Regions from separate parts of the Delftia lacustris genome, predicted to be linked through region 2. Evidence: predicted binding sites of a transcription regulator. Region 2 holds the regulator's gene; the other holds the start of a gene.

Region 1 (14,691 bases), 1.8 Mb from region 2:
GGCGAGGCCCTGCGCCAGCTGCGCCGCCGCGTGCAGCTGGTCTACCAGAACCCGTTCAGCTCTCTGGACCCGCGCCAGAGCGTGTTCGACATCATCGAGGAGCCCCTGCTGAACTTCGACCCGCTGCCGGCCGATGAGCGCCGCCGGCGCGTGCACGACATGCTGGAGCGCGTGGGCCTGCCGGCCGCCGTGCTGCAGCGGCGCCCGCATGCGCTGTCGGGCGGCCAGCGCCAGCGCGTGGCGATTGCGCGCGCCCTGGTGCTGCAGCCGCAGGTGCTGGTGCTGGACGAGGCCGTATCGGCCCTGGACGTGACGGTGCAGGCGCAGATCCTGGCCCTGCTCGCCCAGCTGCAGCAGGACCTGGGGCTGACCTATCTCTTCATCTCGCACGACCTTGCCGTGGTGCGCCAGATCGCCGACACGGTATCGGTGCTGCGCGCGGGCCGGGTGGTGGACGCGGGCAGCGTGGAGGAGGTGTTCCAGCGCCCCACCAGCGACTACACACGCGAACTCATGGACGCCATTCCCGGCAAAAGGAGCATTGATTTTGTCCCTCACCCCGCCTGATACCAACCGTGGCCACGGCTCCCGAACCGGCCCGCGCCTGGGCTTCTTCAGCCGCCTGCTCGACGATGTGCCGGCCGGCGAGCGCTACCGCCTGGTGGCCGAGCAGATCGCCCATGCCGAGGCCCAGGGCTTCGACTCGGCCTGGGTAGCCCAGCACCATTTCCATGAAAGCGAGGGCGGCCTGCCCTCGCCCTTCGTCTTCCTGGCCCATGTGGCGGCGCGCACGCGGCGCATCCGCATCGGAACGGGCGTGATCACGCTGCCGCTGGAAAACGCGCTGCGCGTGGCCGAGGATGCGGCCGTGCTGGACCTGCTGACCGGCGGCCGCCTGGAAGTGGGCCTGGGCACGGGCGGCACGGCCGAATCCTTCGAGGCCTTTGGCGTGCAGGGCGCCGAGCGCGGCGCCGTCTTCGCACGCAACTTCGGCGTGCTGCAGGACGCCTGGGCCGGGCGTGCGCTGGCCGGCGGCGTGCGCCTGTACCCGGCCGCGCCGCAGCTGCTGGAGCGCGTCTGGCAGGCCACGTTCTCGGCCGAGGGCGGCGCGCGGGCCGGGGCCAACGGCGACGGCCTGATGCTGTCGCGCACCCAGCCACGGCCCGAAGGCGCGCCGCAGGCCACGCTATCCGAGATCCAGAACCCCATCATCGACGCCTACCTTGCCCGCCTGCCCGCAGGGCGGGCGCCGCGCATCCTGGGCTCGCGCACGCTGTTCGTGGCCGACCGCCACGACGAGGCGCTGCGCTGGGCCGAGGCCGGCCTGCGCCGCGTGGCCCGGCGCCATGCCGCCCAGCCCTCGCAGTGGGCGGCCCGCGTCGATCCGCAGGCGCCGCTGGCCGATCTCATCGCCGCCTACGACGTGCATGTGGGCACGCCCGACGAGGTCATCGCCTCGCTGCGCGCCGACACGGCGCTGGCGCGCGTGAGCGACATCGTCTTCCAGGTGCATTCCATCGACCCGCTGCACGACGCCATCCTGCGCTCCATCGAGCTGACGGCCGCCCATGTGGCACCAGCCCTGGGCTGGCGCCGTGCAGATCTGCAGGCACCCTCTTCCCTCCCCGCAGCCCGGGCCGGACTGCTGCAAGCCGCATGACCATGAACACCACCGTACAGCCCCGTTTTCCGGACGACGTCATCGACCACCTCGCCGGCATCACCCCCGGCAGCGCCCTGGACCGCGTGCGCCGCCACCGCACCGAGGCGCGCACGCAGGCCCAGCAGAGTTTTGCCGCCCTGTTCACGCCCGCCGAGCCCGTGCCCGGCACGGTCTCGCTGCGCGAGCGGCTGGCCCTGGCCGCCTTCACGGCCGGGCTGCATGGCGAGCCGCGCAGCGCCGTCTTCTATGCGAAGGCGCTGGCGGCCGAAGAGGCGGAACTGGCTGCCGCCGTGGCATCCGAAGTCGTGCGGGGCCGTGCACAAAGCCTTCAGCCCGGCAGCGGCCCGCACGGGCCGTACGGCCGCTACCCGGCAGGCCCGCTGAGCCGCGAAGACCAGAGCGGCCCCGCCTATGCCGTGGACCCGGCCCATGCCGCGCTGCTGGGCGCGCGCCTGGCCGCGGCGCTGGCCCATGCGCACCTGCTGGCCTACCACCCGCGCGACGCCAGCGCCGGGGCCCTGCAGGCGCTGCAACAGGCGGGCTGGAGCGAGACGGACATCGTCATCGTGTCCCAGCTGGCGTCCTTCCTGTCCTTCCAGATCCGCGTGGTGGCGGGGTTGCGCGTGCTGGCTGCACGCCCCGCGTCCCCGGCAGCCCATCAACCCACCCTGCAAGCCCAGCCATGACCTCAACGAACTCCGCCGCTCCCCAGGTCTTCACCCAGGAACAGCTCGACTGGCTGCCATGGATTGAGCCGCTAGACGAAAGCGAGCTGACCGAACGCCACCATGCAGGCCTGGTCGATGCCTCACGCGCGCAGTCCCCCTACTTCCGCCTGCTGGCGCGCGACCCCGACACGCTGGGCGCACGCACACGCACCGACAAGGACATCTTCTACAACCCCGACGCCGGCCTGCCGCGTGCCGAGCGGGAGCTGGCGGCCGCTGCCACCTCGCGCGCCAATGGCTGCATCTACTGCGCCTCGGTCCATACGCGCTTTGCCACGCACTTCTCGCGCCGGGGCGGCGACGTGCAGCGCCTGCTCGACGAGGGTCCGGGCACGGACCTGGGACCGCGCTGGAACGCCATCGTCACGGCGGCCGTGGCGCTGACCCAGACGCCGCCTGCGCTGGAGCCCGCCCACATCGATGCGCTGCGCGCCGCCGGCCTGGACGATGCCGCCATCTCCGATGTGCTGCACGGCACGGCCTTCTTCAACTGGGCCAACCGGCTCATGCTGTCGCTGGGCGAGCCACGGACCACCGCATGAGGGCTTTCGCCCTCACCACAGGCCCAGCAGCTTCCACCAGGCGCTGCCGACCACGGCAAAGACCAGCAGCTCGATCACGCACATGGCCGCGCCCACGCGCCACCAGTTGCCCAGCGTGACATAGCCGCTTCCGAAGATGATGGGCGAAGTGCCGGTGGCGTAGTGGGTCAGCGTCATCATGATGGCCGAGCCGGCCGTCATCATCAGCATGAAGGGCACGACATAGTCGGCAGGAATCAGCTGCGCGCCCACGGTCAGGAAGGCCAGCATCATGGCGCTGATGTGGGCCGTGGTGCTGGCGAACAGGTAATGCGAGAACACGAACACGCCCACCAGGATGGCCGCCACCGGCAGCCAGTCCAGACCGCTGGCGACGATGGCGTTCTTCATGCCCACCGCGAACCAGGACACCACGCCCAGCTTGTTGAGCTGCTCGGCCAGCATGACCAGGGCGCCGAACCACACCAGCGTGTCCCAGGCGCTTTTCTCGGACAGCACGTCATCCCAGTCGATGGTGCCCGTGATGATCAGCACGAACAGGCCCAGGAAGGCGACCACCGTCGGGTCCAGCGTGAAGGCAGGCCCGAACAGCATCTGCGGCACGTTGGCCCACAGCAGCAGCATCAGGCCGAAGGTGCCCAGCATCACGCGCTCCTTGCCCGACAGCGGCCCCATGCGTGCCATCTCGCTGCGCGCGTACTCCACGGCATTGGGCGTGGCCTTGAGTTCGGGAGGCGACAGCAGGTAGATCACCAGCGGCATCAGCAGCAGGCACAGCAGGCCCGGCAGCAGCATGTACAGCGCCCAGGTGGTCCAGCTCAGGTGCAGCGCCTGGCCCGTGGCCTTGGCCACGAAGTCCACCACCAGCGGATTGGGCGCCGTGGCGGTCAGGAACATGGCCGAGGTGATGGGATTGGCGTGGTAGTTGACCAGGGCCAGATAGGTGCCCACCTTGCCCTGCGTACCCTTGGCCGGGTCCGACTCGAAGGCATTGGCGATGGACTTCATGATGGGGTGCACGATACCGCCGCCGCGCGCCGTGTTGCTGGGCGTGAACGGTGCCAGCACCAGCTCGCAGATCGCCAGGCCGTAGCCGATGCCGATGGTCCGCTTGCCCAGCAGCGCGATGAACATCAGTCCGATGCGGTTGCCCAGCCCCGTCTTCTTGAGGCCGCGCGAGATCAGGATGGCCACCACGATCAACCATATCAGCGGGCTGGAAAAGCTGCTCAGCGCATCGGTGACTGCGCCCTTGGACGAGCCTGACGTGACCTGGGACAGCGAGACGATCACGATGGCCATCAAGGCCATCACGCCAATGGGCATGACCTTGAGGATGATGGCCACGATGGTGGTCAGGAAAATGGCCACCAGCTGCCAGGCCTTGGGCGTCAGCCCCTCGGGCACGGGCACCAGCAGCAGCCCGAACAGCACGGCGGTGGCGATCAGCGCCGGCACCAGCCGGAACGGCACGGCCGACTTGAAGTAGCGGAACAGCGAGGCAATCTTCTCGAGCATGTGGATCCTTTGCGTTGCCGGAGCGGCGCCGAGAGAGCATGGCCTGCCGGGAGCAAAAGCCCACCAGCCTGCACGGGCACTGGCGGCCGCGCCGCATGACTGACATCATGATGCAGTGCAGCATGAGCCCGGCTTCCAGCGGGCGCCTGCGCCACCGAAGTTTGACAGGCATCAAGGCCGGGCCAGTAAACCTGGCGACCCAGGCCACCGAGCCCCGCTCACATGACAGCATCCCCAGACCGGGTGCCTTTCGCCCCGGTGTACCCATGCAGTGAAAAAAGGAGAAAAGCCGACATGCCAGCCAACCGATTCTTGCCCGAGGAATGGGAATGCCGGCTCCAGGAGATCGACCTGGAGATCGCCCGCCACGCCGTCATCTGCAAGATCCCGCTGCTGCAGGCCGGCGTGGTGGAGCGCGTGCTGGCCGATGACGCCAGCGTCTGCGGCGGCGACCACGAGGCCGCTTTCAAGACCCTGCGCGGCCTCTTGTACATGCACTACACCGAGCTGCTGCACATCAGCGAGGTGCTCAGCCCCGATGCCGCCCAGGAAATCGCCCACCGCGTGCGCCTGCGGCTGGGCCAGCGCATCGGCAACCAGCTGGGCGGCTGATGCCGGGCTGTCTGCCTGGCCTTTGCCCTGGCGCGAGGGCATGAAAAAAGGGCTACGACAGTTGTCGTAGCCCTTTTCAATTTGGTTGCGCGAGAAGGATTTGAACCTCCGACCTTTGGGTTATGAGCCCAACGAGCTACCAGACTGCTCCATCGCGCGGTATTCCAAAATTATAGCAGATTATTCAGCTGCCTTGGCTTCGGCGGCGCCTTCTTCAGCGCGCTCGACCAGTTCCACGAAGGCCATGGGGGCGTTGTCGCCCACGCGGAAGCCCATCTTCAGGATACGGGTGTAGCCACCAGGACGCTTTGCGAAGCGGGGGCCCAGCTCGTTGAAGAGCTTGGTCACGCTGTCGCGGTCGCGCAGGCGGTCGAATGCCAGGCGGCGGTTGGCAACGGTGTCGACCTTGGCCAGGGTGATCATGGGCTCGATCACGCGGCGCAGTTCCTTGGCCTTGGGAACGGTGGTCTTGATGGCTTCGTGCTCGATGAGCGAATTCATCATGTTCTTCAGCATCGCCAGGCGGTGCGAAGAGGTGCGATTGAGTTTGCGGAGGCCGTGACCGTGACGCATGGTGCTTTATTCCTAAAATATGTAATTAGGGCTTGCGCAAACAAGGATGCAAGCCTGGACCCGTTACCGGATCTGCAGCTTGCCTCAACCGAATTTGCGCAAGTTGTTGATTAATTCGGGCAGCCGTATCAGGTACTGCCCGAGGCACTGAGGCTCTCCAAAAAGGAGAGCCCGCAATTATAGTGCTTAGCGCTTTTCCAGGCCAGCAGGCGGCCAGTTCTCCAGCTTCATGCCCAGCGTCAGACCGCGGGAAGCCAGGACTTCCTTGATCTCGTTGAGCGACTTGCGACCCAGGTTGGGGGTCTTGAGCAGCTCGTTTTCGGTACGCTGGATCAGGTCGCCGATGTAGTAGATGTTCTCTGCCTTGAGGCAGTTGGCCGAACGCACGGTGAGTTCCAGCTCGTCCACGGGACGCAGCAAGATGGGATCAAAGGCGGTTGCGGCACCACGGCCACCGGCCGGAGCATCGAAGACGCTGGCGATATCGCCGCCGTCCAGCTGAGCGAACACGGCGAGCTGTTCCACCAGGATCTTGGCGGATGCGCGCACGGCGTCCTCGGCAGTGATCGCACCATTGGTTTCGATCTCCACCACCAGCTTGTCGAGGTCGGTGCGTTGTTCAACGCGGGCCGATTCGACGGCGTAGCTCACGCGCTTGACGGGCGAGAACGAAGCGTCCAGCACAATGCGGCCGATCGACTTCGTGGACTCGTCGCCATAGCGGCGCACGTTGCCGGGCACATAGCCGCGGCCCTTCTCGACCTTGATCTGCATGTCCAGCTTGCCGCCTTGCGACAGGTTGGCGATGACATGATCAGGGTTGATGATTTCCACGTCGTGGGGCGTTTGGATGTCGCGCGCCGTCACGACGCCTTCGCCATCCTTGCGCAGGGAGAGCGTGACCTCGTCGCGGTTGTGCAGCTTGAACACCACACCCTTGAGGTTCAGCAGGATGTTGACCACATCTTCCTGGACACCGTCAATGGACGAGTACTCGTGCAACACACCAGCAATCGTCACTTCCGTCGCTGCGTAACCCACCATGGACGAGAGCAGGACACGGCGCAGGGCATTGCCCAGCGTATGGCCGTAGCCACGCTCAAACGGCTCCAGAACAACTTTGGCGCGATTGTGGCCAAGCTGCTCGACATTGATCGTCTTGGGCTTCAGCAAATTGGTTTGCATGCAGACTTCCTCTCAATACCCCCGGCTCGTTACACCGGTAAGGCTGGTGAAGCACCCCAGCGCGATGCCTCGCGGCTGGGGGACGGTTTTACAGAAATGTCGCTGCGCGGAATTAACGCGAGTACAACTCAACGATCAGGGATTCGTTGATGTCTGCACCGAACTCGTCGCGGTCAGGCGACTTCTTGAACGTGCCTTCAGCCTTGTCGGCCGACACTTCCACCCATGCGGGGAAACCGACTTGACCAGCCAGTTGCAGGGCTTCGACGATGCGGGCCTGCTTCTTGGACTTTTCACGCACGGCGACCACGTCACCCACCTTCACCATGTAGGAAGGGATGTTGACGGATTGGCCGTTGACCGTGATGGCCTTGTGCGACACCAGCTGACGCGCTTCCGAGCGGGTCGAGCCGAAGCCCATGCGGTACACCACGTTGTCCAGACGCGACTCCAGCAGCGACAGCAGATTGGCACCGGTGTTGCCCTTCTTCTTGTCGGCGGCTTCGAAGTAGCGGCGGAATTGCTTTTCCAGCACGCCGTACATGCGCTTGACCTTCTGCTTTTCACGCAGCTGCAGGCCGAAGTCGGAAGTACGCTGACCGGAAGTGCGGCCGTGCTGACCGGGCTTGGTGTCGAACTTGGACTTGTCGGCGATCGAGCGACGTGCGCTCTTCAGGAACAGGTCAGTGCCTTCACGGCGGGAGAGTTTGGCCTTGGGGCCGATATAGCGTGCCACTTGATTTCCTTTGTGTCATCTGCCGTGCACAAGCACGGGAGCCGCCCGCGATGTTACACATCTGGGCGGCGGTGGGCTTGGTGAAAAAGCTTAGATACGACGGCGCTTTTGAGGGCGGCAGCCGTTGTGGGGAACCGGCGTCACGTCCGCGATGGAAGTGATGCGGATGCCCAGGGCGCCCAGGGCGCGAACCGAGGATTCACGGCCGGGACCGGGACCCTTGATTTCGACGTCCAGGTTCTTGATGCCCTGTTCGATGGCAGCACGACCAGCCACTTCCGAAGCCACCTGGGCAGCGAAGGGCGTCGACTTGCGCGAACCCTTGAAGCCCTGGCCACCCGAGGAGGCCCACGACAGAGCGTTGCCTTGGCGGTCGGTGATGGTGATGATCGTGTTGTTGAACGAAGCGTGCACGTGGGCAATGCCGTCCGAAATGTTCTTACGGACTTTCTTGCGAACGCGCTGTGCAGCGTTGTTTGCGGGAGACTTAGCCATAGTGATCTTTCAATCTCTTTATTTCTTCAAAGCCGCGGCACCCTTGCGCGGACCCTTGCGGGTACGTGCATTCGTGCGGGTACGCTGACCACGCATGGGCAGGCCACGACGATGACGGAAACCGCGATAGCAACCGATGTCCATCAAACGCTTGATGTTCATCGTTGTTTCGCGACGCAGATCACCTTCCAGCGTCAGGGAAGTCAGCTGATCGCGGATCTTTTCCAGATCGCCGTCAGTCAGTTCCTTGATTTTCTTGGAATATGCGATGCCAGCGGCTTCGCAGATCTTGCGTGCAGTGGTGCGACCGATCCCATAGATAGCGGTCAGGCCGATTTCAGCGTGCTGATGCGGCGGGATGTTAATGCCAGCGATACGTGCCATTATTCGTCCTCAAACTTTCCTATCAACCCTGGCGCTGCTTGTGGCGCTGGTCCGTGCAGATCACTCGCACCACACCCTTGCGGCGGATGATCTTGCAGTTACGGCAGATTTTTTTGACCGAAGCCGAAACTCTCATTTCATTCTCCTAAAACTCTACATCCGTTACGGCCTATCGACCGGGAAACATGCCCGCGATGGATAGATCGAATGGGCGTCTACTAACTCTTACTGGACCCGCCGGCACCGCCGGCCAGGCCCATCACTTAGTTCAATTGCCAAGTGTCGCTTTGAAGTTCGCCTTTTTGAGGAGCGATTCGTACTGTTGCGACATCATGTAGTTCTGCACCTGGGCCATGAAGTCCATGGTCACCACCACAATAATCAGCAGTGATGTACCACCGAAGTAGAACGGGACGTTGTACTTCAGGATCAGGAACTCGGGCAACAAGCACACGAATGTGATGTACACCGCACCAGCCAGGGTCAGGCGAACCAGGATCTTGTCAATGTAGCGGGCCGTCTGGTCACCGGGACGGATCCCGGGGATGAAGGCACCACTCTTCTTCAGGTTGTCGGCGGTTTCCCGGCTGTTGAACACCAGGGCCGTGTAGAAGAAGCAGAAGAAGATGATGGCGGTGGCGTAGAGCATCACATAGATCGGCTGACCGGGGGTCAGCGTGCTAGCAATGTCCTTCAGCCAGCGCATGGATTCCCCTGCACTGAACCAGTTCACAACGGTCGCCGGCAGCAAGATGATCGAGGAAGCGAAGATGGGAGGAATGACCCCCGCCATGTTCAGCTTCAGCGGCAAGTGCGAAGACTGACCGCCATACACCTTGTTACCCACCTGACGACGCGCATAGTTCACCAGGATCTTGCGCTGTCCCCGCTCGACAAACACGACGAAGTACGTCACGGCTGCCACCACGAGAACGATGAAGATCGCGGCCAGGATGCTCATGGCACCGGTGCGCACCAGCTCCAGCAGACCACCGATGGAGCTCGGCAGACCTGCGGCGATACCTCCAAAGATGAGGATCGAGATGCCGTTGCCCAGACCACGTTCCGTGATCTGTTCACCGAGCCACATCAGGAACATGGTGCCGGCCGTCAGGCTGACCACCGCCGTGAGGCGGAAGCCGAAACCGGGGCTCAGAACCAGACCTGCGGAGCTTTCCAGAGCCACGGCAATTCCCAGGGACTGAAAAATCGCCAGGCCCAGAGTGCCATAGCGGGTGTACTGGGTGATCTTGCGACGACCCGATTCACCTTCCTTTTTCAGCTGCTCGAATGTAGGGACCACGTAGGTCATGAGCTGCATGATGATCGATGCCGAGATGTACGGCATGATCCCCAGTGCGAACACCGTGAAGCGCGACAGCGCCCCACCCGAGAACATGTTGAACAGATTGAGAATGCCGCCCTGCTGGCCATTGAACAGCTGCTGCAGCTGCGCTGGATCGATGCCCGGCACGGGGATATGAGCCCCGATGCGGTAAACGACCAGCGCGAGCAACAGAAAAACCAGACGGCGGCGAAGATCGCCGAATTTTCCGGTTTTTGCAATTTGAGCTGCGCTAGTAGCCACGGATGTCTTCTTTCAGATCATTAATCAGGCGATGCTGCCGCCGGCAGCTTCGATGGCAGCCTTGGCGCCGGCGGTAGCGCCGATGCCGTTGAGCTTGACAGCCTTGCTGATTTCACCGCTCTTGATGATCTTGACCACCTTTGCGATTTCACCAACCAGACCGGCTTGCTTCAGAGCTGCCAGATCGACTTCGGCCAGGCCCAGCTGTTCCAGAGCGGACAGGGTCACTTCTGCGTTGAACTTCAGCAGATGCGACTTGAAGCCACGCTTGGGCAGACGGCGCTGCAGAGGCATTTGACCGCCTTCGAAGCCCACCTTGTGGTAGCCACCCGAACGCGACTTCTGGCCCTTGTGACCACGGCCGGCAGTCTTGCCCAGGCCGGAGCCGATGCCGCGGCCGACACGGCGCTTGGCATGCTTGGCACCTGCTGCAGGCTTGATGCTATTGAGTTCCATCATCAATCCTTTCAGAGGACTTTGACCAGATAGCTGATCTTGTTGATCATGCCGCGCACAGCAGGCGTGTCCTGCAGTTCGCTGATGCTATTCAGCTTGCGCAGGCCCAGGCCACGGACGGTGGCGCGGTGCGATTCCTTGGTGCCAATGGGGCTGCGCACCAGTTGCACCTTCACGGTTTGTTGCGTTGTCATGTGATTGACTCCGATCAGGCGGTGAAGATGTCTTCAACCGACTTGCCGCGCTTGGCTGCCACTTCCGAAGGGGTCGTGGAGTTCTTCAGAGCGTCAAAAGTCGCGCGGACCATGTTGTAGGGATTCGACGAGCCATGGCTCTTGGCCACGATGTCGGTGATGCCCAGCACTTCGAAGACGGCGCGCATCGGGCCGCCGGCGATGATGCCGGTACCCTTGGGAGCGGGGTTCAGCATCACGGATGCTGCGCCATGCTGACCCATCACGGTGTGATGGATCGAGCCGTTCTTCAGGGACACCTTGATCATGTTGCGACGGGATTCTTCCATCGCCTTTTGCACGGCTGCAGGCACTTCCTTGGACTTGCCCTTGCCCATGCCAACACGGCCATCACCGTCGCCAACCACGGTCAGTGCAGCGAAGCCGAGGATACGACCGCCCTTCACAACCTTGGTGACGCGGTTCACCGCGATCATTTTTTCGCGCAGACCGTCGTCACGACCTTCGTCTTGCACCTTGGGAGAAAACTTTGCCATTTCTATCCGCTCCGCTTAGAACTGCAGGCCGGCTTCACGAGCGGCTTCTGCCAAAGCCTTCACGCGGCCGTGGTATGCGAAACCAGCGCGATCGAAAGCCACTTTCTCCACGCCTGCAGCCTTGGCCTTCTCGGCAATGCGCTTGCCGATCAGCGTAGCGGCAGCCACGTTGCCACCCTTGCCGATGGCGCCCAGTTGGGTGCGCACTTCGGCTTCGGCAGTCGAGGCCGAAGCCAGCACCTTGGTGCCGTCTTCCGACACCACGCTTGCGTAGATGTGGAGGTTCGTACGGTTCACGCTCAGACGTGCCACGCCTTGCTGTGCAATGCGGATGCGGGTCTGGCGGGCACGACGGAGACGCTGCTCTTTCTTGGTCAACATAATGCAGCTCCTTACTTCTTCTTGGTCTCTTTGATCACGACCTTCTCATCCGAGTAACGGATGCCCTTGCCCTTGTAGGGCTCGGGAGGACGAACGGCACGGATCTCAGCAGCCAGTTGGCCAACGGCCTGGCGGTCAGCACCCTTGACCACGATTTCCGTGGGCGTGGGGGTGGCAACAGTGATGCCGGCCGGCATTTCGAAGTTCACCGGGTGCGAATAGCCGATCGCGAGGTTCAGCTTGGCGCCAGAGGCCGAAGCCTTGAAGCCCACGCCGACCAGCGACAGCTTCTTCTCGAAGCCCTTGCTCACGCCCACCACCATGTTGTTCACCAGCTGACGCATGGTGCCGCTCATGGCGTTGGCTTCGCGCGAGTCGTTGACGGGCTCGAAAGACAGCTTGCCTTCGTTGTTGGAGATCTTCACCAGAACGTTCTGGGCCAGCGACAGCGTGCCGCCGGTGCCCTTCACATTGATCTGGTCAGCCTTGATGGACACATCCACGCCTGCGGGGATGGCCACGGGAGTCTTTGCTACGCGAGACATTTCAGTATTTCTCCTTAATGTCCGTTAGGCCACGTAGCACAGCACTTCGCCGCCCACGCCGGTGGCGCGTGCCTTGCGATCCGTCATCACGCCCTTGGGAGTGGTGACGATGGCCACGCCCAGACCGTTCATGACCTGGGGGATTGCGTCGCGGCCCTTGTACACGCGCAGGCCGGGACGGCTCACGCGCTCGATGCGCTCGATCACCGGACGGCCGGCGTAGTACTTCAGGGTAATTTCGAGTTCGGACTTGCCAGCGTCGGTCTTCACTTGGAAGCCGTCGATGTAGCCTTCATCCTTCAGCACCTGGGCGATGGCAACCTTGACCTTGGAGGAAGGAGCCGTCACGGTGGTCTTGGAGACCATTTGTGCATTGCGGATGCGGGTCAGCAAGTCAGCGATGGGATCACTCATGCTCATGTTTAATCTCTCCTGCTTGCTTACCAGCTGGCCTTGGTGACACCGGGGATGTCGCCAGCGAAGGCCAGTTCACGGATCTTGGCGCGGCCCAGACCGAATTGACGGAAGGTGCCACGGGGACGACCCGTGATCTCGCAGCGGTTGCGCTGGCGAGTGGGGTTCGCGTTACGGGGCAGCTTCTGCAGGCCCAGGCGAGCGGCGTCGCGCTCTTCGTCGCTGCGCTTTGCGTCAGCGGCGATTGCCTTCAGTTCTGCGTACTTGGCAGCGTACTTGGCCGCCAGCTTTTCGCGCTTGAGTTCGCGCTGAATCAATGCAACTTTAGCCATGCGCCACCTCAGTTCTTGAAGGGGAAACGGAAAGCGGCGAGCAGTGCCTTGCACTCGTCGTCGGTCTTTGCCGTAGTCGTGATGCTGATGTTCAGACCACGCAGAGCGTCCACCTTGTCGTACTCGATTTCGGGGAAGATGATCTGTTCCTTGACGCCGACGTTGTAGTTGCCGCGACCGTCGAACGAACGGCCGGAGATACCACGGAAGTCACGCACGCGGGGCAGAGCCACGGTGACGAAACGATCCAGGAATTCATACATCTGAACGCCACGCAGGGTCACCATGCAGCCGATGGCCTGGCCTTCGCGGATCTTGAAGCCGGCGATAGCCTTCTTGGCCTTGGTCACCACGGGCTTCTGACCAGCAATCTTGGTCAGGTCGGCCACGGCGTTGTCCATCACCTTCTTGTCGGCCACGGCTTCGCTCACACCCATGTTCAGGGTGATCTTGGTCAGGCGGGGCACTTCCATGGTGGAGGTGTAGCCGAACTTTTCCTTCAGTTCAGCCGCGATCTTTTCGCGATACAGTTTTTGCAGTCGTGCCATGTGTTACCCCTTAGGCCGCCTTGATTTCGGCGCCGTTGGACTTGAACACGCGAACGCGCGTGCCGTCGGCTTGCACCTTGATGCCCACGCGATCGGCCTTGCCGGTCGCTGCATTGAAGATGGCCACGTTGGATTGGTGGATAGGCATGGCCTTTTCCACGATGCCGCCGGTGGTGCCCTTCATGGGGTTCGGCTTGACGTGCTTCTTCACCAGGTTGATGCCGTCGATCAGCAGGTGGGAGTCGTCCTTGCGAGCCGAGACCACGCCTTGCTTGCCCTTGTCACGGCCGGTCAGCACGATGACTTGGTCGCCCTTGCGAATCTTGTTCATGGTGCTTCCTTTAGAGAACTTCAGGTGCCAGGGACACGATCTTCATGAACTTTTCGTTGCGCAGTTCACGAGTCACGGGGCCAAAGATGCGGGTGCCGATAGGCTCCAGCTTGGCGTTCAGCAGCACGGCGGCATTGCCGTCGAACTTGACGAGCGAGCCATCAGCGCGGCGAATACCCTTCGCCGTGCGCACCACGACCGCGCTGTAGACCTCGCCTTTTTTGACGCGTCCACGCGGTGCAGCTTCCTTGATGCTCACCTTGATGATGTCACCAACACTCGCATAGCGACGATGAGAACCGCCCAGCACCTTGATGCACTGAACAGACTTCGCGCCGGTGTTGTCGGCAACCTCTAACCGAGATTCTGTTTGGATCATTTCAATATTCCCAACTTGCTCCAGCAAACACCCGACAGCCCCAGAGTCTTCTCAAGGGCCGCGAGCAGCCAGTCAGTCTTGGGCCCGTCGTCCACGCCGAAAACCATTTCTCGGCGCTTCCACTGGGCAGATAACTTCACGATTTTCACGTGAAGCATGGGATTGTCCCAGAAATTCCTTTGCGCGTCAAACCCTTAGCGACTTTTCCCGCCCCTGCCCGGCAGCGTTGCGCAACGCCCACAAGGGCGCCGGCAACCGAGGGGCCGCCCGGGCCTCCCGATCGGCCCATGCCACCGGAGACGCCCATAAAAAAGCCGAGCCACGCGGGCTCGGCAAAGGGTGGCAGACTCAACGCAATTGTTGGCTGCGGACGGACCGCGCCGACGACGGCACAGACCGCGCAGCGGCTTTGGGGCCACCGCGTCGGGCTTGGGCGCGGCCCTTGCCCTGCGGAAAACGCACTTTCAAGCGCTTTCTTTTTGCTTCCCTCCCTCGTCAGCCTTGTGCTGGCTGCTGTTCACTGGCACTGAAGCTGGGCGCCATGAACCGCA
Region 2 (14,691 bases):
GCGCTGGCAAGGGTGGTTTCGATGGCCACATAGCCACGCTCCACCTTCTGAAAGCGCGCATTGCAGTCCTCCAGCCGGCCGCGCCAGTTGGGCACGGACAGCAGCAGCGGCGCTGCGGGTGCAGGTTCCTCGGCGGGTTCGGCTGCGGCGGCCGCCACAGCGGGCAGCGGCTGCGGCGGCGGAGTGCGCACCTCGGCCGGCCAGGCGTCGCTTTTGTGCGGAACGCAGCGCACCGCCTCCAGGCCCAGGGATTTCAGGGTCTGGATCTGTGCGCTGGAGGTGATCTTGAAGCTGCTGACCGGAAAGGGATGGTTCAGCCATCCAACATCGAGCTGGACAAACATGCCCGGACGGAGGTCTCGGATATCGATGAGGACGGAATGGTTCACGCGCGGCAACGGCCCCGAGGCTGAAGGAATCGGCAAATGTAAGCCGATGATTCGGGCATTATCTCCAGTTCTGAGGGCCTTGCAGTCAATCCGCGACCCTCAGGACCAAGTCTGTCCCCCGCTGTTGTTCATCGGCACCAGAGACTGGGCTTGTAGATCAGGTCCATCCACAGCGCCCACACGGCCACGCCCACCAGCATCAGGCCGGCCAGCCGCGTGCCCCATTCGGCACGCAGGCCGTTCAGGCGCTGGCGGCCCAGCCGCCACAGCCAGGGGCCGGCCACCAGCCACAGCCCGCTGCCCACGCCAAAGGCCGCCATGGCCGATGCGCCCTGCAAGGGGCCACCGCTGAGCGCGGCGACCAGCACGGCCGAATACAGCAGTCCGCAGGGCATGAGCGCCCAGGCATAGCCCGCCGCCAGCGTGCCGCCAGGGGCGGACACCCAGGGCTGCACGCGCCGCCAGGCGGCGCGGCCCGCAGACTCCAGCCAGGCGGGCTGGCGGGCCTGCACCATCATGGCCAGGCCCCAGGCCATCACGGCGACATGGGTCAGCGTCCAGAACGGCTGCAGCGCCGTGGTCTGGCTGGTGAGCCAGGACAGGCTTTCCATGGCCAGCGCCGAGGCAGCGCCCAGGCTGGCATAGCCGGCCAGCCGCCCGCCATGGAACAGCGCCGTGCGCAGCCACAGCCGGCTTTGCAGTCCATGGACGGCGACCACCTGCCCACCACCCTGTACCGTGCCCTGCCCCGCCCCGCCCGTGACCACGCTGCAGGGCGCGGCGCACATGGCAAGGCAATGGGGCCCGCCGACGAGCCCCATGATCAAAGCGGTCCAGAGCAGCGACAACAGCATGGGGCCTAGATGATCCTCGAAAACCGCGCCCGGTTCTTGTCGGCCTGCAGATATCGGTCAAACAGCATGGCCACGCCACGCACGAAGTACCAGCCCATGGGCGTGACCTGGAATCCCTCGTCGCTGATCTGCACCAGCCCCTTGGCCTGCAGGTCCTGAAGCGCCGCCAGCTCGGGGGCGAAGTACTCGCGAAAGCCCAGCAGCCAGGCCTGCTCCATGGGCTCGAACAGCACGGCGCCCTGGCACATGATGGCCATGATGACGGCGCGCCGCACCAGATCATCGCGCGACAGTGCCAGGCCGCGCACCACGGGCAGGTGGCCGGCGTCGATGGCGTCGTAGTACTCCTCCAGCGTCTTGGCGTTCTGGCTGTAGCTGGCCCCCACCTTGCCGATGGCCGACACGCCCAGCGCAATCAGGTCGCAGTCGGGCTGGGTGCTGTAGCCCTGGAAGTTGCGATGCAGCCGGCCCTGGCGCTTGGCCACGGCCAGCGCGTCCTCGGGCAAGGCGAAGTGGTCCATGCCCACGTAGACATAGCCGCCCTCCATGAAGGCCGCGATGGAGCGCGAGAGCATGGCCAGCTTGTCGGCGCCCTGGGGCAGGTCCTCGGCCGCGATGCGCCGCTGCGGCTTGAAGCGCTCGGGCAGGTGGGCATAGGCATAGAGCGCGATACGGTCGGGCCGCAGCGCATTGACCTGGGCCAGCGTGCGCTCGAAGGACTCGGGCGTCTGCTTGGGCAGGCCGTAGATCAGGTCCACGTTGATGGAGGCAAAGCCCAGCTGCCGTGCGGCCGCCACCAGCGCGAACACCTGCTCGGCCGGCTGCACGCGGTGCACGGCGATCTGCACCTGCTCGTCGAAGTCCTGCACGCCGAAGCTCAGGCGGTTGAAGCCCAGCTCCTTGAGCACGGCCAGGCGTTCGACGCTGACGGTGCGCGGATCGACCTCGATGGAGTATTCGCCGCCCGGCTCCAGCTTGAAATGCTCGCGCAGCAGGGCCATCAGCGTGCGCAGTTCATCGTCCGAGAAGAAGGTGGGCGTGCCGCCGCCCAGGTGCAGCTGGCTGACGGCCTGGCCCTTGCCGCAATGGGCCGTGTGCAAGGCCATCTCGCGCGCCAGGTAGTCCAGGTAGACGGCCGCGCGATCGTGGTGGCGCGTCACGATCTTGTTGCAGGCGCAGTAGTAGCACAGCGACTCGCAGAACGGCACATGCACATACAGCGACAAAGGCATGGCCCGCGCTGCGGTACTCGATTTGCGGTGCTCAAGTGCCAGGATATAGTCTTCAGCACCGAAAGCCTCCACGAAACGATCGGCCGTGGGGAACGAGGTGTATCGGGGCCCCGGTACGTCGAAGCGACGCAGCAGCTCTGGGGTGACAGCGGTCATGGGTTTTTTCCTCTAATGTCGTCCACTGTGCCGCAGCCCATTGGCCGCGTCCTTGACTCATATCAAGAGTTGTTCGCGGCAGTGCTGCGACAATTTGATCCAACTCATCGCCATCCACGAGGTCACCGCCGGCGCACTGCTGCGCCGCTGATGTTTACTCCATGAACCTTCAGACCATCAAAGCATCCTGTTCCAATTGCAACCTGCGCGAGCTGTGCATGCCCATGGGCCTGGATGCCGAGCAGATGCAGCGCATCGACGACATCGTGGCCACGCGCCGCAAGGTCAAGCGCGGCGGCCTGCTGTTTCGCAACGGTGAGTCCTTCACCTCGCTGTACGCCATCCGCACGGGCTTCTTCAAGACCTGCGTGGCCACCGAGGACGGGCGCGACCAGGTCACGGGCTTTCAGATGGCCGGCGAGATCATCGGCCTGGATGGCATCGTCAACGACCACCACACCTGCGATGCGGTCGCGCTGGAAGACGCCGAGGTCTGCGTCATGCCCTTCGACAAGCTGGAGGACCTGTCGCGCGAGGTCACGGCCCTGCAAAACCATGTGCACAAGGTCATGAGCCGCGAGATCGTGCGCGAGCATGGCGTGATGCTGCTGCTGGGCAGCATGCGTGCCGAGGAGCGCCTGGCCGCCTTCGTGCTCAACCTGGTGCAGCGCCTGCACGCCCGGGGCTTTTCCAAGTCGGAACTGGTGCTGCGCATGACGCGCGAGGAAATCGGCAGCTACCTGGGCCTGAAGCTGGAGACGGTGAGCCGCACCTTCTCGAAGTTTGCCGAGGAAAACATCATCGAGGTGCGCCAGCGCCATCTGCGCATCCTGGACACGGACGCGCTCAAGCGCATCGTCAACAGCCAGCAGTGCCAGTGAGGCCGCAAGGCCCCGCCCCCCGGCAATGAACAAGGCCCGCGATCGCGGGCCTTGTTCATTGCCATTGCAGTGCACGCAGGTTCAATCGCGCCCCAGGCCCTGCATGGCCAGATTTGGGTCCGGCTCGGAGACCACGCCGTCGTTGAGATCGTGCGTGGAGCGTCCCAGCATGGTGGTCATGAGGCTGGACAGCATGGTCACGCCCCAGAAGGCGAAGAAGGCCAGCGTGTAGATTCCCTGCCGCGACCAGCCCAGGTCGCCGAGCCAGTGCAGCTCCAGCGGGTCCACGAAGGCGAATACCAGCATCTCCATCACGGCGGCGGCCAGAAAGGCCGGCCAGGCAATCCACATCCAGCGTTGGGCCAACATCAGCGATCTCCTTGAGCTGTCGAGGGTTGGCTTTCATTGTGCGCGCCGCCCTCGCACCGTGCCAAGCCCTGCGCACCCTGCACTGCCTGTAGGAAACCCTTGGCCCTCGCGCATGCTGGAGATGCCATCCACCATACAAAAAAGGCCGCGACTGCGGCCTTGTGCACGGCATTTTCCTGCGTTCAGCGGTCCGTGGGATGGTCCTGCGCGGGCGTGGCCGCGTGGTTGCGGCCGGTGACCGCGGGCGCCAGGCTCTTGGGCACTTCGCGCACGCCATCGGCACGCTCGTTGATGGTGATGCCATTGCGGTAATAGTCAGGATCGATCACGGGATCGGCGCCATTGATCGCAATGACGGCCGTGACCACGCCGGCCACCACGACGGCGGCCGGGCCGGCCACCACGAGCCAGACATGGGCGAACTTCCACCAGGGCTTGCCGGCGTCCGGATGCGAAGGGGCCGTGGCGGGCGCGGAGACTGCGGGACTGGAAGACATGGATAACCTCTTTCTTTCAAACAGCCGGCGCAGCCTGGGCGGTGCCGGCCAGACATATCACCGGGGCACCAGGAAGACGGCCTTTTCGGACGCGCGTCCCGCGCCTGAATGCACGGCATCGATATCGAAGAATACGGTGTGCGAGCCCGGCTCGGCGGAACCGTAGGGAATCTGCAGCCGCGCCGCAATGCCGCGCGTCTCGGCCGGGCCGACCTCGACCTCCTGCTCGGACGCCAGCTCCAGCCCGTCGAGGCCATGGGCGCTGATGCGGTAGCGCTGGGCCTGCTCGGTGGCATTCATGATCTGCAGGCGGTAGACATTTTCCAGCTTGCCGCCCGCGACGATGCGCGACAGCGACGCCCGGTCGCGTATCACGTCGACCTTGACCGACTGGCGCAGCGCCAGGCTCACGATCATGGCCATGCTCAGGCCGATCAGCACGGCCGAGTAGACCAGCACGCGCGGACGGAAGATGCGGCGCAGCACCTGGGCCCGCCGCCACAGGCCGGCCATGGCGTTCTGCGTGGTCAGCCGGATGAGGCCGCGCGGATACTCCATCTTGTCCATGATGGAATTGCAGGCGTCTATGCACAGACCGCAGCCTATGCATTCGTACTGCAGGCCGTTGCGGATGTCGATGCCCACGGGGCAGACCTGTACGCACATCTTGCAGTCGATACAGTCGCCCAGGCCCTGGGCCTTGTAGTCCACCTTCTTGGTGCGCGGCGCGCGCGGCTCGCCCCGGCCCGTGTCGTAGCTGACGATCATGGTGTCGCGGTCGAACATGGCGCTCTGAAAGCGCGCATAGGGGCACATGTACTTGCAGACCTGCTCGCGCATGTAGCCGGCGTTGCCATAGGTGGCGAAGCCGTAGAACAGCACCCAGAAAACCTGCCAGCTGCCCTGCAGCGCCAGCAGCTCGCCGCCCAGCTCGCGGATGGGCACGAAGTAGCCCACGAAGGTGAAGCCGGTCCACAGGGCAATGGCAATCCACAGCAACTGCTTGAGCGACTTCTTCCAGAGCTTTTCAAAGGTCCAGCCGTTCTTGTCCAGGCGCATGCGCGCGCTGCGGTCGCCCTCGACCTTGCGCTCCACCCACATGAAGATTTCGGTGTAGACCGTCTGCGGGCAGGAAAAGCCGCACCACAGGCGACCGGCCACGGCCGTGAACAGGAACAGCGCCAGCGCCGAGATGATCAGCAGGCCCGCCAGGTAGATGAAATCCTGCGGGTACAGCACCAGCCCGAACAGGTAAAAGCGCCGCGCACCCAGGTCGAACAGCACCATCTGGCGCTGCCCCCATTCCAGCCAGGGCAGGCCATAGAAAACCAGTTGGGTGAGAAACACCAGAGCCCATCGCCAGCGTGCGAAGACACCGCTGATGGAGCGCGGGTAGACCTTCTTCTCGGACTCGAACATCGACACCAGCTGGCCCGGGTCCGGGTCGGCAGGCGTGATCGGAATGACTTTGCGGGGAGGCTTCCCGGCATCATCCCCGTTCTCGGGCTTCATGGTGGGTTCCTTGGTTTTTTGGAATATCTGAAAACTCAAAAAGGCAAAAAGGCGGCGCCGCAGCGCCGCCCCCTGTCCTTATTGACGGACTGCGCCGTCTTTGTGCGACATGCCCCAGACATAGGAGGCAAGCACCGCGATCTGCGCCTCGGTCAGCTTGTCCTTCTGGGCAGGCATCTCGTTGTGCTTGCCGTTGTTGATCATGGCCGTGATGGCGGCCTCGCCCCAGCCGTGCAGCCAGATGTCATCGGTCAGGTTGGGAGCGCCCAGGGCCTGGTTGCCCTTGCCGTCCATGCCATGGCAGGCGGCGCAGGCCGTGAACTTGGACTTGCCCAGCGAAGCCTTGAGCGAGTCGTGCGGGCTGCCCGACAGGCTCAGCACATAGTGCGAGAGGTTGCGCACATCGTCGGGCGTGCCGACGGCAGCGGCCATGGGCGGCATGATGCCGATGCGGCCCGCCGTGATGGTTTCCCTGATCTTGTCGGGCGTGCCGCCATGCAGCCAGTCGCCATCGGTCAGGTTGGGGAAGCTCTTGCCGCCGCGTGCATCCGAGCCGTGGCACTGCGCGCAGTTGTTCATGAACAGGCGCTCGCCGATGGCCATGGCCTGGGGGTCCTTGGCCATGTCTTCGGTGCTCATGCTCGTGAACTTGGCGTACAGCGGCTCCAGGTCCGCGCGGGCCTTGGCCATCTCGTTTTCATAGGCGCCCAGCTGCGTCCAGCCCAGCTTGCCCGCGAACGAGCCCAGGCCCGGATAGGCCGCCAGGTAGGCGAAGCCGAACACCGAGGTGATGATGAACAGCCACATCCACCACTTGGGCATGGGGTTGTTCAGCTCGCGCAGGTCCTCGTCCCAGACGTGGCCCGTGGTGTTGTCGGCCGAGGGGACCACCTTCTTGCGTGCGGTGAGATACAGCAGCAGCAGGCAGCCGATGATGCCGCCCAGCGTGATCGCCGTGACATAGATCGACCAGAAGTTGTTTACGAAATCGCTCATGGGAAGTTCTCGTTCTGGTGGAGGGACTCAGTCTTGCTCGAACGGCAGCTGGGCGGCCTCTTCGAAACGGGCCTGGTTGCGGCGGGCGAACGCCCACCACCAGATACCGATGAAGCAGGCCAGAGAGGCCAGCGTGGCCACGATGCGCATGGTGGTGATGTCCATGTCGCTCTCCTTTACTTGACCGAACGGCCCAGCACCTGCAGGTAGGCGATGACGGCGTCCATTTCCGTCTTGCCCTTGACCTGCTCGGCGGCGCCGCTGATTTCCTCGTCGCTGTAGGGCACGCCGACCTTGCGCAGCGCGCTCATGTGCTGGGCGACCACGGTGTCATCCACCTTGTTCTTCTCCAGCCAGGAGTAGGCAGGCATGTTGGACTCGGGCACCACGTCGCGCGGGTTGTTCAGGTGGATGCGGTGCCATTCGTCGCTGTACTTGCCGCCCACGCGGTGCAGGTCGGGACCGGTGCGCTTGGAACCCCACTGGAAGGGGTGGTCGTAGACGAACTCGCCCGCCACCGAGTAGTGGCCGTAGCGCATGGTCTCGGCGCGGAAGGGGCGGATCATCTGCGAGTGGCAGTTGTAGCAGCCCTCGCGCAGATAGACGTCGCGGCCCATGAGCTGCAGCGGCGTGTAGGGCTTGAGGCCCGCCACCGCTTCCGTGGTCGACTTCTGGAAGAACAGCGGAACGATTTCCACCAGGCCGCCGACGGCGACCACCAGCAGGGTCAGCACGATCAGCAGGAAATTGTTGGTTTCCACCTTCTCGTGGGAAAAGCTCTTGGGAGCGCTATGGTTGTGATCGGACATGAGTAATGCTCCTAGACGCTCAGGCGTGGGCCACGACGGCAGGCACGGCCACCTTCACGGAACGGCCGGAGATCGCGGTCTTCCAGGTGTTCCACAGCATGACCAGCATGCCGCCCAGGTACAGCAGGCCACCGGCCACGCGGATCACGTAGAACGGATAGCTGGCCTTGACGCTTTCGACGAAGGTGTAGGTCAGCGTGCCATCGGGATTGACGGCGCGCCACATCAGGCCCTGCATCACACCGGCGATCCACATCGCGGCGATGTACAGCACGATGCCGATGGTGGCCATCCAGAAGTGCAGCTCGATGGCGCCCACCGAGTGCATCTTGGTCTTGCCGAACAGGCGCGGGATCAGGTAGTACAGCGAGCCCATGGTGATCAGGCCCACCCAGCCGAGGGCGCCCGAGTGAACGTGGCCCACGGTCCAGTCCGTGTAGTGCGACAGCGCGTTGACGGTCTTGATGGACATCATCGGACCCTCGAACGTGGACATGCCGTAGAACGACAGCGACACGATCAGGAAGCGCAGGATGGGATCGTCGCGCAGCTTGTGCCATGCGCCCGACAGCGTCATCACGCCGTTGATCATGCCGCCCCAGCTGGGAGCCAGCAGGATCAGCGAGAACACCATGCCCACGGACTGCGTCCAGTCGGGCAGCGCGGTGTAGTGCAGGTGGTGAGGACCCGCCCACATGTAGGTGAAGATCAGCGCCCAGAAGTGGACGATGGACAGGCGGTAGCTGTAGACCGGACGGCCAGCCTGCTTGGGAATGAAGTAATACATCATGCCCAGGAAGCCTGCGGTCAGGAAGAAGCCCACGGCGTTATGGCCGTACCACCACTGCACCATGGCGTCCTGCACGCCGGCGTAGGCCGAGTAGCTCTTCATCCAGCCGGCCGGAATGGCCGCGCTGTTGACGATGTGCAGCAGCGCCACGGCGATGATGAAGGCGCCGAAGAACCAGTTGGCCACATAGATGTGACGGACCTTGCGGATGCCGATGGTTCCGAAGAACACGATGGCATACGAGACCCAGGTCACGGCGATCAGCAGGTCGATCGGCCACTCCAGCTCGGCGTACTCCTTGCCCTGGGTGTAGCCCAGCGGCAGGCTGATCGCGGCGGCGAGAATGACGATCTGCCAGCCCCAGAAGGTCAGGCTGGCCAGCTTGGGCATGAACAGCCGCGTCTGGCAGGTGCGCTGCACCACGTAGTAGCTGGTTGCGAACAGCGCCGATCCGCCAAAGGCAAAGATCACGGCGTTCGTGTGCAGCGGACGCAGGCGTCCGTAGCTCAGCCATGGAATGCCGAAGTTGAGTTCCGGCCAGGCCAGCTGCGAGGCGATCAACACCCCGACAGCCATGCCCACCACCCCCCAGACGACGGCCATGATAGAGAACTGCCTTACGACGGTATCGTCGTAATAGACAGCGTTGTTATTTGAACTATCCATCGTGCACCCCTTAGATTGCTATCAAAGTGTTACTTTCTTCGCTGTCGGGCGTGTTGACCCACGTCAATCGTCCCGAAGAATGCGTTCGCCCTCTTGTTCCACGCTCTCGAATTGCCCGCGATAGACGGCCCACCACAGGGCCGCGAGGATGGCGAGCACAAGCACCACCGACAGCGGGATCAGTAAATAGAGAATGTCCATAGTCAGAACCTCCCCACCGTTGCGGTGGAGCCCGTCGGCATGGTGACGGACGCTGCGGGCGCAGCAGGCGTGCCCGTGTGATTCGTCAAGGCCAGTGGAAGGCTGCGCGCAAGGCGCGCGGCGTTGAGCACCACCAGCAGCGAACTCAGTGCCATTCCCAGGCCGGCCACCCAGGCAGGCATGAAGCCCGCCAGGGCCAGTGGAATCGACACCGCGTTGTAAGCGGCAGCCCAGGCCATGTTCTGGCGCACCACCTGCAGTGTGCGGCGCGACAACAGACATGCCTGGAGCACCAGTTCCAGGCTGTCGCCCAGAACAACGAAATCTGCGCGCGATTGTGCCAGCGGCACTGCTCTACCAAAAGCAAAAGAGACATGCGCTCCAGCTAAAACTGGGCCGTCGTTGAGGCCGTCGCCCACCATGGCCACATGGTGGCCGGCTGCCTGCGCCTGCTGCAGCCGCTCCAGCTTGTCCTGCGGGCTGCAGCCGCCGTGGGCCTGGGTGATGCCCACGCGCGCCGCCATGGCGCGTGCGGCGTCCTCGCGGTCGCCGGACAGCAGCATCACGGCGATGCCCTGCTTCCCGAGCGCCTGCACGACGGCGGCGGCCTCGGGCCGCACGTCCTCGCTGAGTACAAAGCGCGCCAGCGTATGCCAGCCCTGTTCGGTCTGCTCGGCCAGCAACACGCCCTGCACGGGCTGCTCGCCCGCCACGCCCGCATGCAGGGCCGATCCCAGGCGCAGATGGCGGCGTCCGCCCGGGCCCTGCACCCAGGCGTCCAGGCCCAGGCCTGCCACTTCCTGCATGGTGTCCAGCTTCCAGTGCGTCGCGGCATGGGCGCCGGCCTGCGCGATGGCGCGCGAGGCCGGGTGCATGGACTGGCGCGCCAGCAGCGCCGCCAGCGCCAGCACCTCGTCGGCATCCTCGCCGCGCGCAGGCTCGAACGAGGACAGCGCCAGGCCGTCGCGTGTGAGCGTGCCGGTCTTGTCGAACACCAGGGTGTCCACGGCGGCCAGCGCTTCCAGGCCCTGCAGGTTGCGCACCAGCACGCCGCTGCGCGCCAGCGTGCCGGCGGCCGTGAGCATGGCCACGGGCGTGGCCAGCGACAGCGCGCAGGGGCAGGTGACGATGAGCACGGCCACGGCCACCATCATGGCCTTGCCGGGATCGGTGGGCCACCACCAGATGGCAGCACCCAGCGCGGCCAGCAGCACCACGACCAGGAAGGGCCGCGCCACCTTGTCGGCCAGCTGGGCCAGGCGCGGCTTTTGCAGCGAGGCGCTTTCCATCAGGCCCACGATCTGGGCAAAGCGCGTGTCGGCCCCCACGCCGTCCACGCGCACATCGACCACGGCGTCCAGGTTGTAGCTGCCGGCCGTGACGCTGTCGCCCTCGGCACGCAGCACGGGCGTGGACTCGCCCGTGAGCAGGGCCTCGTCGGCATGGGTGCGGCCGCGCACGATGGTGCCGTCGGCCGGGAAGGCCTCGCCGCTGAGCACGCGCACCAGGTCGCCGGCACGCAGGCGGCGCGTGGCCACGCGCTCGAAGTGGCCGGCCGCGTTCTCGCGCAGCACGGCATCGGGCAGGCGATTCATCACGGCTTCCAGCGCACCGGCCGTGCGGTCGCGCAGCCGCAGCTCCAGCCAGCGGCCGGACAGCAGGAAGAAGACGAACATGGTCAGCGAGTCGTAGAAGACTTCCTCGCCGAAGGGCCCCGAAGGATCGAAGGTGCCCAGCGAGCTGATCACGAAGGTGATCAGCATGCCCAGCGCCACGGGCAGGTCCATGCTCACGCGGCGCTGGCGTATGTCGCGCAGCGCGCTGGAGAAGAAGGGGCCACAGCAAAACAGCACCACGGGCAGCGAGATGACCCAGGAGGCCCAGCGCAGCAGCGTCTCCATCTCCTGCGACAGGTCGCCGGGGCGGGCCACGTAGGCGGGCCACGCATACATCATCACCTGCATCATGCAAAAGCCGGCCACCAGCCAGCGCCACAGCGCACGGCGGCTCTCGGCCTGGCGGCGCTCGCGCGCAAAGGCATCGCGTGCAGGAAGCGCCTGGTAGCCGGCGCGCCGCACGGCCTCCATCCACTGGGATGGAAGCACCTGCTCGTGGCGCCAGGTGACTCGCGCGCGGCGCGTGGCTGCGCTGACTTCGGCCTTCTCCACCCCGGGCACGGCCCGCAGCGCATCCTCGATGGTCAGCGCGCATGCGGCACAGTGCATGCCCTCCAGAACGACGTGCGAATCCCAGGCGGGGAAATCGGTGGGTTCTTTGGAAGGGTCGGCGGGAGTTGCGGGGCCTGCGGGCCGTCCGAACGAACTCCACTCCTGCGGATCATCCAGCAGCCGGGCCGTGGCCTGCTGCGAGGGCGAGAGACCTGAATCAGGCGCCGCCACCGCCGCCTCGCTGGATGGGGCTGCAATGGTGTGGGGCATGGTTCTTAGCGTAATCGGGGGGCATGATAAGCGTATTGACATTAATCAACCGTTAACTCATGGTTGGGTCTATGCTGACTTCGTCCCACCCATCAGCACACACGAAAGGAGCACGCATGTACAACCGCATCCTGATCGCCACCGACGGTTCCGAGCTTTCCGACAAGGCCGTGGACAGCGGCCTGGGCCTTGCCGCTTTGTGCGGCGCCAGCGTGATCGTCGTCAAGGTGGTCCAGCACTACCCGCGCAGCTACTTCGAAGGCGGCGAAACCGTGGATCTCAAGCAGATCGAACGCATCGAAGGCCAGTGGACGGCCAACGCGCAGACCGTGCTGGATGCCATCCACGCCAAGGGCCAGGCGCTCAAGGTCCACGTGACCACGGAGATCGTCAAGTCCGACCTGGTGGCCGAAAGCGTGATCGACGTGGCCAAGCGCCGCGACTGCGACCTCATCGTCATGGCCTCGCACGGCCGCAAGGGCCTGCAGCGCCTGCTGCTGGGCAGCGAGACGCAGCATGTGCTCACGCACACCCACATTCCCGTGCTGGTACTGCGCTGAAGGGTAGCGGCAGCTTCGGCTTTCGCTGCACAAAAAAAGGCATCGGCGGCGCCGATGCCTTTTGCTTTTTCAATCAGGCCAGGGCGCGACCCGCGCCTTGGCGACCACTCAGGCGAACAACTGCTTGTGCTGGTCGCGCAGGAGATTCTTCTGCACCTTGCCCATGGTGTTGCGCGGCAGCTCCTGCACCACGAAGCAGCGCTTGGGAATCTTGAAATTGGCCAGCTGGCCCTTGAGCGCATCGACCACCGCCTGGGGCTCGAGCGAAGCGCCAGGACGCGGCACCACCACCACCACGCCCACCTCGCCGAAGTCGGGGTGCGGCACGCCGACCAGGGCGCTTTCGGCCACGCCGGGCAGCTCGTTGATGAAGCCTTCGATCTCGGCCGGATAGACGTTGTAGCCGCCCGAGATGATCAGGTCCTTGCTGCGGCCCACGATGCTCACATAGCCCCGCTCGTCGAGCTTGCCCACGTCGCCCGTGTGGAACCAGCCATCGGCCGTGAACTCCTCGGCCGTCTTCTCGGGCATGCGCCAGTAGCCCTTGAACACATTGGGGCCGCGCACCTGGATGTCGCCGATCTCGCCCACGGCCACCGGCTGGCCTGCGTCGTCCACGATGCGCACGCCCACACCGGGCAGCGCAAAGCCCACGGTGCCGGCGCGGCGCTCGGACTGGCCGCCGTTGCGGCCATCGGCACGGTAGGGGTTGGAGGTCAGCATGATGGTCTCGCTCATGCCGTAGCGCTCCAGGATGACGTGGCCGGTGCGCTCCTGCCAGTCGCGGTGCGTCTCCACCAGCATGGGTGCCGAGCCCGAGATGAACAGCCGCATGTGGGCCGCCGCCTCGCGCGTGAGCCGCGCATCGGCCAGCATGCGCACGTAGAGCGTGGGCACGCCCATGAAGACGGTGGCATCACGCATGCGCGAGATCACCGTGCCGGGTTCGAACCTGGCCAGCCAGATCATGGGACTGCCGTTGAGCAGCGCGCCATGGATGGCCACGAACAGGCCATGCACATGGAAGATGGGCAGCGCGTGGATGAGCACGTCGCCGTCCTGCCAGCCCCAGTAGTCCTTGAGCGTCTCGGCGTTGGACAGCATGTTGCCGTGCGTGAGCATCGCCCCCTTGCTGCGGCCCGTGGTGCCGCTGGTGTAGAGGATGGCGGCCAGATCGTCCTCGCCGCGCTCCACCACCTCTTGCTCGTCGCCATGGTGGGCGGCGCGCTCCAGCAGCGTGCCGCTGCGGTCGTCGCCCAGGGTGTAGACATGGGCCACGCCCGAGGTGAAGGCGATCTTGGACACCCAGCCGAAATTGGCCGGCGTGCAGACCACGACGGCGGGCTCGGCATTGCCCACGAAGTACTCGATCTCGGCGGCCTGGTAGGCGGTGTTCAGCGGCAGAAAGACATGGCCGCTGCGCAGCGTGGCCAGGTAGAGCATCAGCGCTTCCACCGATTTGTCCACCTGTACGGCAATGCGGCTGGCGGGCGGCAGCTGCAGTGACTGCAGCAGGTTGGCCATGCGCGCGCTGCCACGGTCCAGGTCGGCCCAGCTGTAGAACAGGCTGGCGCCGTCAGCGCCTATGGCCTCTACGGCCCACTTTTGCAGATCCTGGGGAAAGGCGGCGCGCAAGGCAGCGAACAGATTGCGGTTGGTCATGGCTGTGAAGAAGAAGGAAGAATCCGCTGGGGACCGGGAAATCTCAGGCACGTTCATGGATTGGCGAAGGCGGCGCCACGGACAGCTCGCGCAGGATGCGCTCGCGGTCCGCGTCCAGCGCGGGCGGCTGCCTGCGCACCAGGGGCTGGCAGAGCGAGGCCTGCAAGGGATTGCCCGCCACGCGCAGCGTCTGGCCGCTGGGGGTCTGCACCTGGGCCAGCATGCCGCGCTCGCGCACCTGGGGGTGCTCGACGATGTCGGCCACGCTGTTGTACTCCCCCGCCGGGATGCCATTATCAGTGAGCAACCCCAGCCAATGCGCCCTGGGACTGTCCCGCAGGCGCGCCTGCAGCGCGGCCTTGAGCTCGGCCTGGTGCTCGCACCGCTGCGCGTTGCCGACAAAGCGCGCGTCCTGCGCCAGTTCGGGCAATTGCAGCAGGCCGCAGAGCTTGCGAAACAGCGCATCGCTGCCCACGGCGATGACGAACCAGCCGTCCTGCGCCTCGAACACATCGAAGGGCGCCATGGAGGGATGCCGCGTGCCGATTGGCCCCGGCACGCTGCCCAGCGCGCCCAGGCGGGCCACAGGGTTTTCCAGCAAGGCCACCTGGCAGTCGAGCATGGAGACATCGACGCGCTCGCCCTGCCCCGTGCGCGAGCGGCGCATCAAGGCCGCCTG

Evidence for each region. The regulator FNR, encoded in region 2, switches genes on or off when oxygen is low (the NO sensors DNR and NnrR bind a similar motif). The targets are predictions, from matches to a motif close to TTGATNNNNATCAA.
Region 1: U6958_RS31215 (DASS family sodium-coupled anion symporter) is a predicted target of FNR. The motif match lies at 4,613-4,626, and genes of this name have one in related genera.

What each region holds. Positions count from the first base shown of each region.
Region 1 is NZ_CP141274.1:6,517,480-6,532,170, forward strand. It holds gene U6958_RS31195 (ABC transporter ATP-binding protein) at 1-567, shown strand, start outside; gene U6958_RS31200 (putative FMN-dependent luciferase-like monooxygenase) at 548-1,660, shown strand; gene U6958_RS31205 (CMD domain protein) at 1,657-2,349, shown strand; gene U6958_RS31210 (alkylhydroperoxidase domain protein) at 2,346-2,933, shown strand; gene U6958_RS31215 (DASS family sodium-coupled anion symporter) at 2,946-4,451, opposite strand; gene U6958_RS31220 (hypothetical protein) at 4,746-5,063, shown strand; tRNA gene U6958_RS31225 (tRNA-Met) at 5,146-5,222, opposite strand; gene rplQ (50S ribosomal protein L17) at 5,244-5,636, opposite strand; gene U6958_RS31235 (DNA-directed RNA polymerase subunit alpha) at 5,823-6,821, opposite strand; gene rpsD (30S ribosomal protein S4) at 6,934-7,557, opposite strand; gene rpsK (30S ribosomal protein S11) at 7,648-8,052, opposite strand; gene rpsM (30S ribosomal protein S13) at 8,071-8,436, opposite strand; gene rpmJ (50S ribosomal protein L36) at 8,459-8,572, opposite strand; gene secY (preprotein translocase subunit SecY) at 8,705-10,024, opposite strand; gene rplO (50S ribosomal protein L15) at 10,049-10,480, opposite strand; gene rpmD (50S ribosomal protein L30) at 10,492-10,674, opposite strand; gene rpsE (30S ribosomal protein S5) at 10,689-11,210, opposite strand; gene rplR (50S ribosomal protein L18) at 11,226-11,591, opposite strand; gene rplF (50S ribosomal protein L6) at 11,603-12,136, opposite strand; gene rpsH (30S ribosomal protein S8) at 12,161-12,556, opposite strand; gene rpsN (30S ribosomal protein S14) at 12,577-12,882, opposite strand; gene rplE (50S ribosomal protein L5) at 12,891-13,430, opposite strand; gene rplX (50S ribosomal protein L24) at 13,441-13,761, opposite strand; gene rplN (50S ribosomal protein L14) at 13,772-14,140, opposite strand; gene U6958_RS31315 (hypothetical protein) at 14,137-14,298, opposite strand.
Region 2 is NZ_CP141274.1:4,726,886-4,741,576, forward strand. It holds gene U6958_RS23010 (HD-GYP domain-containing protein) at 1-344, opposite strand, end outside; gene U6958_RS23015 (sulfite exporter TauE/SafE family protein) at 518-1,243, opposite strand; gene hemN (oxygen-independent coproporphyrinogen III oxidase) at 1,249-2,631, opposite strand; gene fnr (fumarate/nitrate reduction transcriptional regulator Fnr) at 2,793-3,512, shown strand; gene U6958_RS23030 (hypothetical protein) at 3,594-3,881, opposite strand; gene U6958_RS23035 (FixH family protein) at 4,064-4,378, opposite strand; gene ccoG (cytochrome c oxidase accessory protein CcoG) at 4,436-5,890, opposite strand; gene ccoP (cytochrome-c oxidase, cbb3-type subunit III) at 5,969-6,886, opposite strand; gene U6958_RS23050 (cbb3-type cytochrome c oxidase subunit 3) at 6,914-7,051, opposite strand; gene ccoO (cytochrome-c oxidase, cbb3-type subunit II) at 7,063-7,695, opposite strand; gene ccoN (cytochrome-c oxidase, cbb3-type subunit I) at 7,715-9,151, opposite strand; gene ccoS (cbb3-type cytochrome oxidase assembly protein CcoS) at 9,215-9,352, opposite strand; gene U6958_RS23070 (cation-translocating P-type ATPase) at 9,355-11,790, opposite strand; gene U6958_RS23075 (universal stress protein) at 11,907-12,350, shown strand; gene U6958_RS23080 (malonyl-CoA synthase) at 12,459-14,012, opposite strand; gene U6958_RS23085 (CaiB/BaiF CoA-transferase family protein) at 14,056-14,691, opposite strand, start outside.